Regions from separate parts of the Arthrobacter sp. 05L44 genome, predicted to be linked through region 1. Evidence: riboswitches for the same ligand, from Rfam matches in the RefSeq annotation. Region 1 holds a riboswitch; each other region holds the start of a gene.

Evidence for each region. Region 1 has a riboswitch for S-adenosylmethionine ahead of AC1DHY_RS10000 (MFS transporter). Riboswitches for the same ligand answer to the same signal wherever they lie in the genome.
Region 2: linked by a shared signal. The riboswitch ahead of metX (homoserine O-acetyltransferase MetX) and the one ahead of AC1DHY_RS10000 (MFS transporter) in region 1 are both predicted to bind S-adenosylmethionine.
Region 3: linked by a shared signal. The riboswitch ahead of AC1DHY_RS04930 (DUF1737 domain-containing protein) and the one ahead of AC1DHY_RS10000 (MFS transporter) in region 1 are both predicted to bind S-adenosylmethionine.

What each region holds. Positions count from the first base shown of each region.
Region 1 covers NZ_JBFTNS010000003.1:259,384-262,565, reverse strand. Annotated here, with positions in the region: gene AC1DHY_RS10000 (MFS transporter) at 1-1,137, opposite strand, end outside; SAM riboswitch class I at 1,224-1,313, opposite strand; gene AC1DHY_RS09995 (CoA-binding protein) at 1,412-1,837, opposite strand; SAM riboswitch class I at 1,980-2,069, shown strand; gene acs (acetate--CoA ligase) at 2,077-3,182, shown strand, end outside.
Region 2 covers NZ_JBFTNS010000008.1:23,383-26,564, reverse strand. Annotated here, with positions in the region: gene AC1DHY_RS13805 (MFS transporter) at 1-219, opposite strand, end outside; gene metX (homoserine O-acetyltransferase MetX) at 391-1,563, opposite strand; SAM riboswitch class IV at 1,575-1,690, opposite strand; gene AC1DHY_RS13795 (bifunctional o-acetylhomoserine/o-acetylserine sulfhydrylase) at 1,774-3,090, opposite strand; SAM riboswitch class IV at 3,151-3,182, opposite strand, start outside.
Region 3 covers NZ_JBFTNS010000001.1:1,052,978-1,056,159, forward strand. Annotated here, with positions in the region: partial or broken gene AC1DHY_RS04920 (glycosyltransferase family 2 protein) at 1-415, opposite strand, end outside; gene AC1DHY_RS04925 (ATP-grasp domain-containing protein) at 402-1,340, opposite strand; SAM riboswitch class IV at 1,808-1,922, shown strand; gene AC1DHY_RS04930 (DUF1737 domain-containing protein) at 1,937-2,272, shown strand; gene AC1DHY_RS04935 (rhodanese-like domain-containing protein) at 2,269-2,685, shown strand; gene AC1DHY_RS04940 (O-succinylhomoserine sulfhydrylase) at 2,682-3,182, shown strand, end outside.

The DNA.
Region 1 (3,182 bases):
CACGGAACCGATCTGGTAGCCGATGGAGACGCCGCTGAACCGGACGCGGGTGCTGAACAGCTCGGAGAAGAACGCCGCCTGCGGGCCGTACATGGCGTCGTGGCCGATGTTGAGGCCGACGACGACGCCGAGGATGATCAGCAGGATGTTGCCGGTGTCCAGGAGCCAGAAGAACGGGATGATCGCCGCAGCACTGGCCACGGCGCCGAAGAGATAGACCGAGCGGCGGCCGAACCGGTCGGACAGGGCGCCCCATAGCGGCACGGTGACAAGGCCCAGCGCGGAGGCGACCAGGACGGCGGTCAGGCCGGTGTTCCGGTCCGTGCCGGGCACCTGGGTCAGGTACGTCAGGATGAACACGGTGTACACGTAGTAGAACGCGTTCTGGGCGATGCGGAGGCCGGTGGTCAGCAGGATCTGGCGGGGGTGGGTTTTGAAGCTCTCCACCACGGGGCGGGCCGCGACGGTCTGGACCGTCTGGACGTGCTTGAACTCCGGGCTGTCCTCGACCGAGAGCCGGATGACCAGGCCCACGGCCACCAGCAGGAGGCTCGCGACGAACGGGACGCGCCAGCCCCACGCCAGGAACTGCTCGTCGCTCAGGGAGTTTTCCAGGACCAGCAGGACGCCGGTGGCCAGGAGCATCCCGGAGGTGGGGCCCAGCTGGGTGGCGCTGGAGGTCAGTCCGCGCTTCTTCGGCGCCGCGTGCTCGACGGTCATAAGGGCCGCGCCGGCCCATTCGGCCCCGTAGCCGATGCCCTGGACCACGCGCAGCAGGAGCAGGAGCGCCGGCGCCACCCAGCCGAGCTGGGCGTAGGTGGGCAGGAGCCCGATGGCCGTGGTCGCGAGCCCGGTCAGGAGCAGGGACGCCACGAGCACGCTCTTCCGGCCGATCCTGTCGCCGTAGTGCCCGCCCAGCACGCCGCCGATCGGCCGCGCGACGAAGCCGACGGCGTAGGTGGCGAAGGCTGCGATGGTGCCCACGAGCGGGGCGGCCGGGGCGAAGAACAGCGGGCCGAAGACGGTCGCTGCGGCCAGGCCGTACAGGACGAAGTCGTACCCCTCGATGGTGGTGCCGATGAAGCTGGCAACGGCCACCTTCCCGGTCATTTTCTGCGGGCGGGTTTCAGTACTCATATGCGGTCTCCTGGCGTATGCCGGGAAAGCGCTGCTTCCGGGATTCAAGCCGCGTGGGCCGCAAATCCGAGCGGAAGACGGCGCCTTCTCCATCGGTCCTGGCGGTAGCACCGTCCTCAATGAGGGGGTTGCTGCGGCGTCACAGAGCCAGATCTCTCAGCCGCTCGGGATGGTTACGAGTCCATCTCACACGGCAGGCGGCGAATACGGAAAAAGTCGGTCACATTTTGTAACCGACTCCCGTTGCGCCGTGCGGCAGGTGCTGGGTGCGCCGCTAGAGGCCTATCCGCCACCCCAGCCGGGCGGGGCACTCGTTGACCACGACGTCCAGTCCGGCGGCCGTGGCGCGTGAAACCGCGGCGTCATCGAAGACGCCCAGCTGCAGCCAGACGGCCTTGGCGCCGATGGCGATGGCCTCATCAATGACGGCGCCCACCTTCCCGGAGTTGACGAAGCAGTCCACGACGTCGATCGGGTGTTTCGCGGCGGGGATCTCCGCCAGGGACCGGTACCCAGTTTCCCCGTGGACGTCGTCGCCCGGGAGGTTGACGGGGATGATGTCCATGCCCATACGGTCGCGGACGTACAAGGAGACCTCAAAGGCCGACCGCCATTCATTGGTGGTCAGGCCCACCACCGCCCACGTGCCCTTGGTTCGCATAAGGCGCTCAATGACTGCCGGATCGTTAACGTGGACCATGCATTAACCCTACTCCTGCGCCCGGCGCGCACGATTGTCGAATAAATGACTGATTTTGATACCACATCAGGAGCGCCAGTGAATATTACAGCAACGTGTGGCTGGATTTTGCAGAATCGTGCATCTCGGTTCTAGTAGGTAGTGACCATCCCGAGCGGCTGAGGGACCTGGACCTATGAAGCCGCAGCAACCCCCGCCACGGCGAGGGTGCTACTGCCAGGACCGATGGAGTGCTGCACATGACCCCTGAAACCACGTCCACCCTGCCCGCTCCCGTCCGGGTCCCGGGCGCGGGCGCGGCGGCCACGCCCGAGCCGGATTCTGTGGCGTTCTGGGAAACCCAGGCGCTCCGTCTCGACTGGGCTCAGCCGGCCGCCGGCGAAACCAAACCCTGGCACACCGCCTACCGCCGGGTCCCGGCCGATCCCGCGGCCGGCCACGGCCCGGAGATCAGCTGGTTCGACGGCGGCAAGCTCAACGTCGCCTACAACTGCGTCGACCGCCATGTAGCGGCGGGACGCGGGGACAAGGTGGCCCTGTTCTTTGAGGGCGAGCCCGGCGACCGCCGCACTGTCACGTACGCCGAGTTGCAGCGCGAGGTGGCCAAGGCTGCCAATGCCCTGCTGGACCTCGGCATCGCCAAGGGCGACCGGGTGGTCATCTACCTGCCCGTGATCCCCGAGACCGTGATCATCACCCTGGCAGTGGCCCGCATCGGTGCCATCCATTCCCTGGTCTTCGGCGGGTTCTCCGCGGAGGCCCTGAGGTTCCGGGTGGAGGACACCGGCGCCAAGCTGCTGGTCACCACCGACGGCCAGTTCCGGCGGGGAGCTGCCGTCCCGGTTAAGGCCAACGCGGACGCCGCCGTCGCCGGCACGAACGCGATCGAACACGTCCTGGTGGTCAACCGGACCACCCCGGCCGGTGAGCTGGACACGGTCCCGATGACCGCGGGCCGCGACGTCTGGTGGCACGACGCCGTCGGCGCCGCGTCGGATGCCCACACCGCCGAGGCCTTCGACGCCGAGACGCCGCTGTTCATCATGTACACCTCGGGGACCACCGGGAAGCCGAAGGGCCTGGTCCACACCTCCGGGGGCTACCTCACCCAGGCGTCCTGGAGTTTCGAGCACCTCTTCAGCAACCCGGACCCTGCCCTCCGCGACCGGGATGTCCACTGGTGCACGGCGGACCTGGCCTGGGTTACGGCGCATACCTACGAGCTCTACGGCCCGCTCTCCAACGGCGCCACGCAGGTGATCTTCGAGGGCACCCCCAACACCCCGCACCCGGGCCGGCACTTTGAAATCATCGAACGCTACGGGGTGACGCAGTACTACACCGC
Region 2 (3,182 bases), on a different contig from region 1:
CGCGTAGGTCAGGAAGGCGGCGAGAATGCCGTCCAGATCCGACCCGGAGTTGGGGAAGAACATCTTGCCGAACACCAGGGTGGCGGCGGAGGCGTAGAGGAAGAACTCATACCACTCCACCACCGTCCCTGCCATTGAGGCGGTGACGACCTTCTTTAGCCCGGACGTCTTGACGTCCGGTTCCTCTGCGCGCCGTGCGGCGGCGTTTTCCGTACTCATGCGAACTCCTTCGGCGTCATCTTCGACACCCTGTGGACCATTAAGTTGACAACGCGTGTGTGAGTTGGGACACACGGCGTCATTCTCCACGAGTATGGTCCCGGAACGCGGCAGGCTCAACAACTAATCGCGCAGAGGGCGTCTGCAAAAATGCACACGCTGAAGGGTGGGCTACGCGAAGAAGTCGCTCCGGAGCCGGTCCCCGAGCTGGCCGATCTCGGTCAGGAAGCCGTCGTGGCCGATCGGGGCCTCGATGACATGCAGCGGCACGTCCCCCGGCAGGGCCTCGGCGAGTTCCCGGGACTGGGCCGGGAAGTACAGCCGGTCCGAGTCCACGGCGGCCACGAAGAAGGCTGCCGTGGCGCGGGAAACGGCCTGCTCCAGGCTTCCCCGGCCGCGGGTGACGTCGTGGCTCATCAGCGCCTCCGTGATGGCGATATAGCTGTTGGCGTCGAAGCGGCGCACCAGCTTGTTGCCCTGGTGGTCCAGGTAGCTCTCAACCTGGTAGCGGCCGCGGCCAGCCAGCGACCCTGCGCCGAGCGGGGCCTCGGCGGCCTGGGCGTTCCGCCCGAAGCGCCCGTCGAGCTCGGCCGCGGAGCGGTAGGTGATGTGCGCGATCCGCCGGGCCAGCGCCAGGCCGGCGTCGGGCTCCGGACCGCCGTAGTAGTCCCCGCCCTTGAAGTTGGGGTCCTGCCGGATGGCCAGGGTCTGGGCCTGAGCGAAAGCGATCTGCTCGGCGGTGCTGCTGGCACCGACGGAAATCACGGCGCACCGACGCACCCGTTCCGGGTAGCTGACCGCCCATTCGAGTGCCCTGGCACCGCCGAGCGAACCGCCCAGCACGGCGTACCAGCTGTCGATCCCGAGAGCGTCGGCGAGCCGGGCCTCGGCCGCTGTGCTGTCCCGGAGGGTGACCAGCGGAAACCGCGAGCCCCAGGGCCGCCCGTCCGGCGCGGCGGTGGAGGGCCCGGTGGAGCCGTAGCAGCCGCCGAGGATGTTGATGGAGACGACGAAGTACTTGTCCGTGTCCACCGGCGCCCCGGGGCCGGCCAGCTGCTCCCACCACCCCGGTTCGGCCCCGGCGCCGCGGGTGACATGGGTGTCGCCGGTGAGGGCGTGCTGGATCAGCACCGCATTGGATGCGTCCGCATTGAGCGTCCCCCACGATTCGTAGGCGAGGGTGACGTCGGGAAGGGTGGCCCCGGATTCAAGGACCAGCGACCCCACCTGCACGAGCTGCACAGTGCCATCCGGGACAGTGCCATCCGGGTCAGCGCCGGCCGGTACAGCGCTGGCGGAGGATTGGTTTTCGGGTACACTCGTGCGGGTGACGGCAATCGTCATGTGAGGACCTAACTTCGCGCTTGCCCGCCGTCAGCTGACCGGCAGGCCAGGTCTTCACCCGGGGCACCCCGCCGCAGAAGGAGGGTTGCCGGCCAGCAAGCCGGGGCTGTCACTGGCACTCATGACCTGCCTTGATTCTACGAAAGCCGGCGGCGCCAGCGCGAAGATTGTGACGGCTGTGTGACAGCCAGACCCCGGCGCCGCCGCCCCTCAGGCGTCCTTCGCGGCCCGGAAACCGGCGTCGAGGTCGGCGAGGATGTCGTCGATGTGCTCGAGGCCCACCGAGAGCCGGACCAGCCCGGGATTGACGCCGGCCACCGCCTGCTGCTCCGGCGAGAGCTGGCTGTGGGTGGTCGACGCCGGGTGGATGACCAGGGAACGCACGTCACCGATGTTCGCCACGTGGGAGTGCAGTTCCAGGGCATCGACGAACCGCTTGCCGGCCTCCGCTCCCCCGGCGAGGTTGAAGGCGACGACGGCGCCGGTTCCCTTCGGCCCGTACTTGCGGCCGCGCTCGAACCAGGGGCTGGACGGCAGCCCGGCGTAGGCGACGGATTCGACGTCGTCCCTGGCCTCCAGCCATTCGGCCACGCGGGTGGCGTTGGCGACATGCCGCTCCACGCGCAGGCTCAGGGTTTCGATGCCCTGGGCGATCAGGAAGGCGTTGAACGGCGAGACGGCGGAGCCGAGATCGCGCAGCAGCTGGACGCGGGCCTTGAGGATATAGGACAGGTTCGCGCCCAGTGCCCCGTCCGCCCCCAGGTCCCGGGCGTAGACGAGGCCGTTGTAAGTGGGATCCGGGGTGTTGAAGCCCGGATAGCGGTCCGGGTCCTTGCCGAAGTCGAAGTTGCCGGAGTCGACGATCACGCCAGCGATCGCCGCACCGTGACCGCCGAGGTACTTGGTGGCCGAGTGGACCACAATGTCGGCACCCCATTCGATCGGACGGATCAGGTACGGCGTGGAAAGCGTGTTGTCCACGATCAGCGGGACGCCGGCCTGGTGGGCCACGTCCGCGATACCCTCGATGTCCAGCACGTCCTGGCGGGGGTTGGAGACCACCTCGCCGAAGAACAGTTTGGTATTCGGCCGCACGGCGTCCCGCCACTGGTCCAGATTGTCGGGGTCCTCGACGAAGGTTACTTCGATGCCGAACTTCTTCAGCGAGTGGGCCAGCAGGTTGTAAGTTCCGCCGTACAGGCTGGGACTGGCCACCACGTGGTCGCCTGCCTCGGCGATGTTGAGGATCGCGAAGGTCTCGGCGGCCTGGCCGGAACTGAGCAGGAGCGCCCCAAGGCCGCCTTCCAGGCTGGCCACCCGCTGTTCGACGGCGTCCTGGGTGGGGTTCCCGATCCGGGTGTAGATGGGCGCGAGTTCGGCGAGCGCGAAGCGGTTGGCGGCGCTTTCGGCGCTGGGGAAGACGAACGACGTCGTCTGGTAGATAGGCAGTGACCGGGCGCCGGTGGCAGCGTCCGGCTCCTGGCCGGCGTGGATCTGGCGGGTTTCAAAGGACCAGGCGTTGGACATCGGAGTGCTCCTTGTTACGGGCGCAGCCCGACTCCGGCCTCGGGGCCGGGACGGCGCTGGCAGCCGCGCTTGCCCGCCGGCGGGCGCCGGTG
Region 3 (3,182 bases), on a different contig from region 1:
CCAGCCCCAGGTTCAGGGCCGCCGCCTTCCCGGCGTTGGCCTGGCTCAGCACCGTAATCCGGGGATCGGCGGCGGCCAGCCCCCGCATCAGTTCGGCAGTGTTGTCGGTGGAGCCGTCGTCCACCAGCACCACCTCGTACCGGTCGTAGCGGGTCAGCTGGATGGACCGGACGCAATTCTCAATGACCGTTGCCGCGTTGAAGGCGGGGACAATGACGGACACGGTGGGCCATTCATCGAACAAGGTCGGCGCGCCCTTGCGGTGGCGCTGCACCGCGAGCACCTCAAAGCAGAGCGCCAGTAGCAGCACCAGTAGCTTCACCAGCCCGAGCACCAGGAGGGGCAGGCCTAGAACCGGCAGGAGCAGGTCCGCGGCAGGTAGAACCGCGGCCAGGGCCGTTTCACACCAGGACATCCGCGTACGCTCCGGTGCTTTGGCGGAATGACGCCGGGTTGAACGAGGGCAGGTTGAAGGACGCCAGGACTGCGTCAAGCAACTCCGGTGCGTGGCCGCTGTGGGCGCCGAACCGGGCGCTCACGTCCAGGACCACGGGAGTCCCGTCCGCGCGTCGGCGTACGTCGACCTCCATCGGGCCGGTCAGCCCCAACATGCGGACCGCAGCCATGGCAACATTGCCCACGTCAATGTCCTTCCCCGCCTCGACCCGGCGGGCGCTCACGCCCCCACAGCCCTGGGCCGGCTCCGCTTTTTCCTCCACGACGACGAACGGTGCGGCAGTGTTGTGCGCCGGCATCCCGAACACCATGGGGCCGTATTCGGTGCCGGGGATATATTCCTGCACGATCTGGCCCTCCGGCAGCCGGTGCCAGTCCACCTGGGCACTGCCGTCAACCACCAGGACCCCGCGTCCGCCGCCGGAGACCCGGGGCCAGACCACCACGGGTCCGCCCAGCGCGTCCATGGCGGCGGCGGCGCCGGCGAAGTCCCGCGGAACCCCGAAGCGGGGCACGGGAACGCCGGCGGCCTTAAGCTGCGTGGCGGTGTAGAGCTTGTCGTTGGCGATGGCCGCGGGCCCGGGGCTGCCGACGATAACGCGGACCTCCGGACCGAAGCCGGCCCGGAACGCCGCCAACTGCGGGAGTTCCTCGCTCACCGTGGGGATGATCAGGTTGACGCCCTCGGTGGCCACCAGCCGGCGGAGGGCCGAGACCATCTCCGGGTCACGCGCCTCGGGGACACGGACCACGGTGATTCCCGCGCCGGGCGGGAGCTCGCGGATGTCGGTGCCCAGGACGGGGATCCCGCGGGCCTTCAACTGCGCCGCGATGGCCCTGCCTGCGCGGCCGCCGGCGCCGGTGACCAGCACCCGGGGCTTCACTGCTTGTCCGTTCCGGAGCTCAGGAGACGGCCGGGTTCGTGGGCGCCGGCCACCGGACGCCACAGGAAAACGTAAATCGAGACCATGACAATCCAATTCCTTCGTTGAAGTTCCGGCGGCCCCTCCAGAGCATCGCCGGGCAAATTGGCGGATCAGCAACCCCGTCCGGCCAGCACCGGACTCTGGAGTGGGATTGCGCTTGCCCTGGCCCCCTGACGCCCCCGCACTTCCCGTTCCGGGACCCCTGGACTAGCTCTCCCAGTAAAGGTGAGGCCGCTATCGGATATCCCGAGTAGGGACTACCCGATTCGGCGCCGGGGCCGTGGGCCGGCCTTGCAGGTAGTACTTAGGGATAGCTCCGGGAGTACCCGGCGGCGCGGCGTGCGGTCCGCCGGGACTCGTGCCTCGTGACTCAACATGACGGCCCCGCCGCGGCGGGCGCCACGGTTGGTGCTACGTTTTTGGGGAGTAATGAGACCCGGCGCCAAGCCCTGACTTGCCGGTCGGCAACCCTCCCTTTCGCGGCGGGGTGCCTCAGGTGAATACTCGGCATATCGACCACTCGAGCTGCAAGCGTGAAAGTAAGGAGATCCGTCATGCCCGACGCATCCGTCCCCTCAGTGCCCGCCACTGAGCCCGCACCGTCCCCCGCCGCCTCTGGCCAGGCCGCGGAAGAAAAGCTGGCCTACCGGCTCTTCACCGGCCCCGACGACCGCAGCTTCTGCGAGCGCGTGTCCGCCGCCTTAGCCGAGGGGTACGTGCTGCACGGCAGCCCCTCCGCAACGTTCAACGGCAGCACCGTCATCGTGGCGCAGGCCGTCGTCCTGCCGGCCGCGATCGCAAGCGCCGACGCCGCCGTGGCCAGCGCCGTCGATGACCTCGACGGCGCCGACCTGTCCGGGGCCGACTTTGCCGGCGAGGGGCACGCATGAGCTACGCCGGAGACCTGAGCCCGCAGGACGCCTGGGCCAAGCTGGAGGCGGGCGCCGTGCTGGTGGACGTCCGCACCGAAGGAGAGTGGTCCCGGATCGGCATCCCGGTCACGGCGCCCGGCACCGGCAGGGAGCCGCTCTTTGTGCAGTGGACCCTGGCGGGCGGCGCTCCGAACCCGCAGTTCCTGGACCAGCTGCAGGGCCAGGCGCCGGCGGCCGGGACCGCCGAGTTGGTCTTCCTGTGCCGTTCCGGCGCCCGCTCCATCGCCGCGGCAACGGCGGCCGCCGCGGCCGGTTTCACTGCCTACAACGTCTTGGAGGGCTTCGAGGGCGAACCCGGCCCGACCGGGGCGCGGACCGTGAACGGCTGGAAGAACCGCGGCCTCCCGACCAACCTGGAAAGCACCCCGTGAGCTTTAATCCCGACGCGCAGGACTGGAGCGCGGAAACCCAGGCCGTCCGTGGCGGGCTGGTCCGCACCGGGTTCCAGGAAACCACCGAGCCGATCTTCCTGAACTCCGGGTTCGTCTACGAATCTGCCGCCGCGGCAGAGCGCGCCTTTACCGGTGAAGACGAACGGTTCGTCTACTCCCGCTACGGCAACCCCTCCGTGGCCACCTTCCAAGAACGGCTCCGGCTGCTCGAAGGCACCGAGGCCTGCTTCGCGACGGCGTCGGGCATGTCCGCGGTGTTCACCGCGCTCGGCGCCCTGCTGGGGGCCGGCGACCGCGTCGTCGCAGCGCGTTCGCTGTTCGGATCCTGCTTTGTGATCCTCAACGAGATTCTGCCGCGCTGGGGTGTGGAGACCGTCTTCGTGGACGGCCCTGACCTGGAGCAGTGGCGGGCGGCGCTGGCCGAGCCCACGACGGCGGTGTTCTTCGAATCGCCGTCGAACCCCATGCAGGAAATC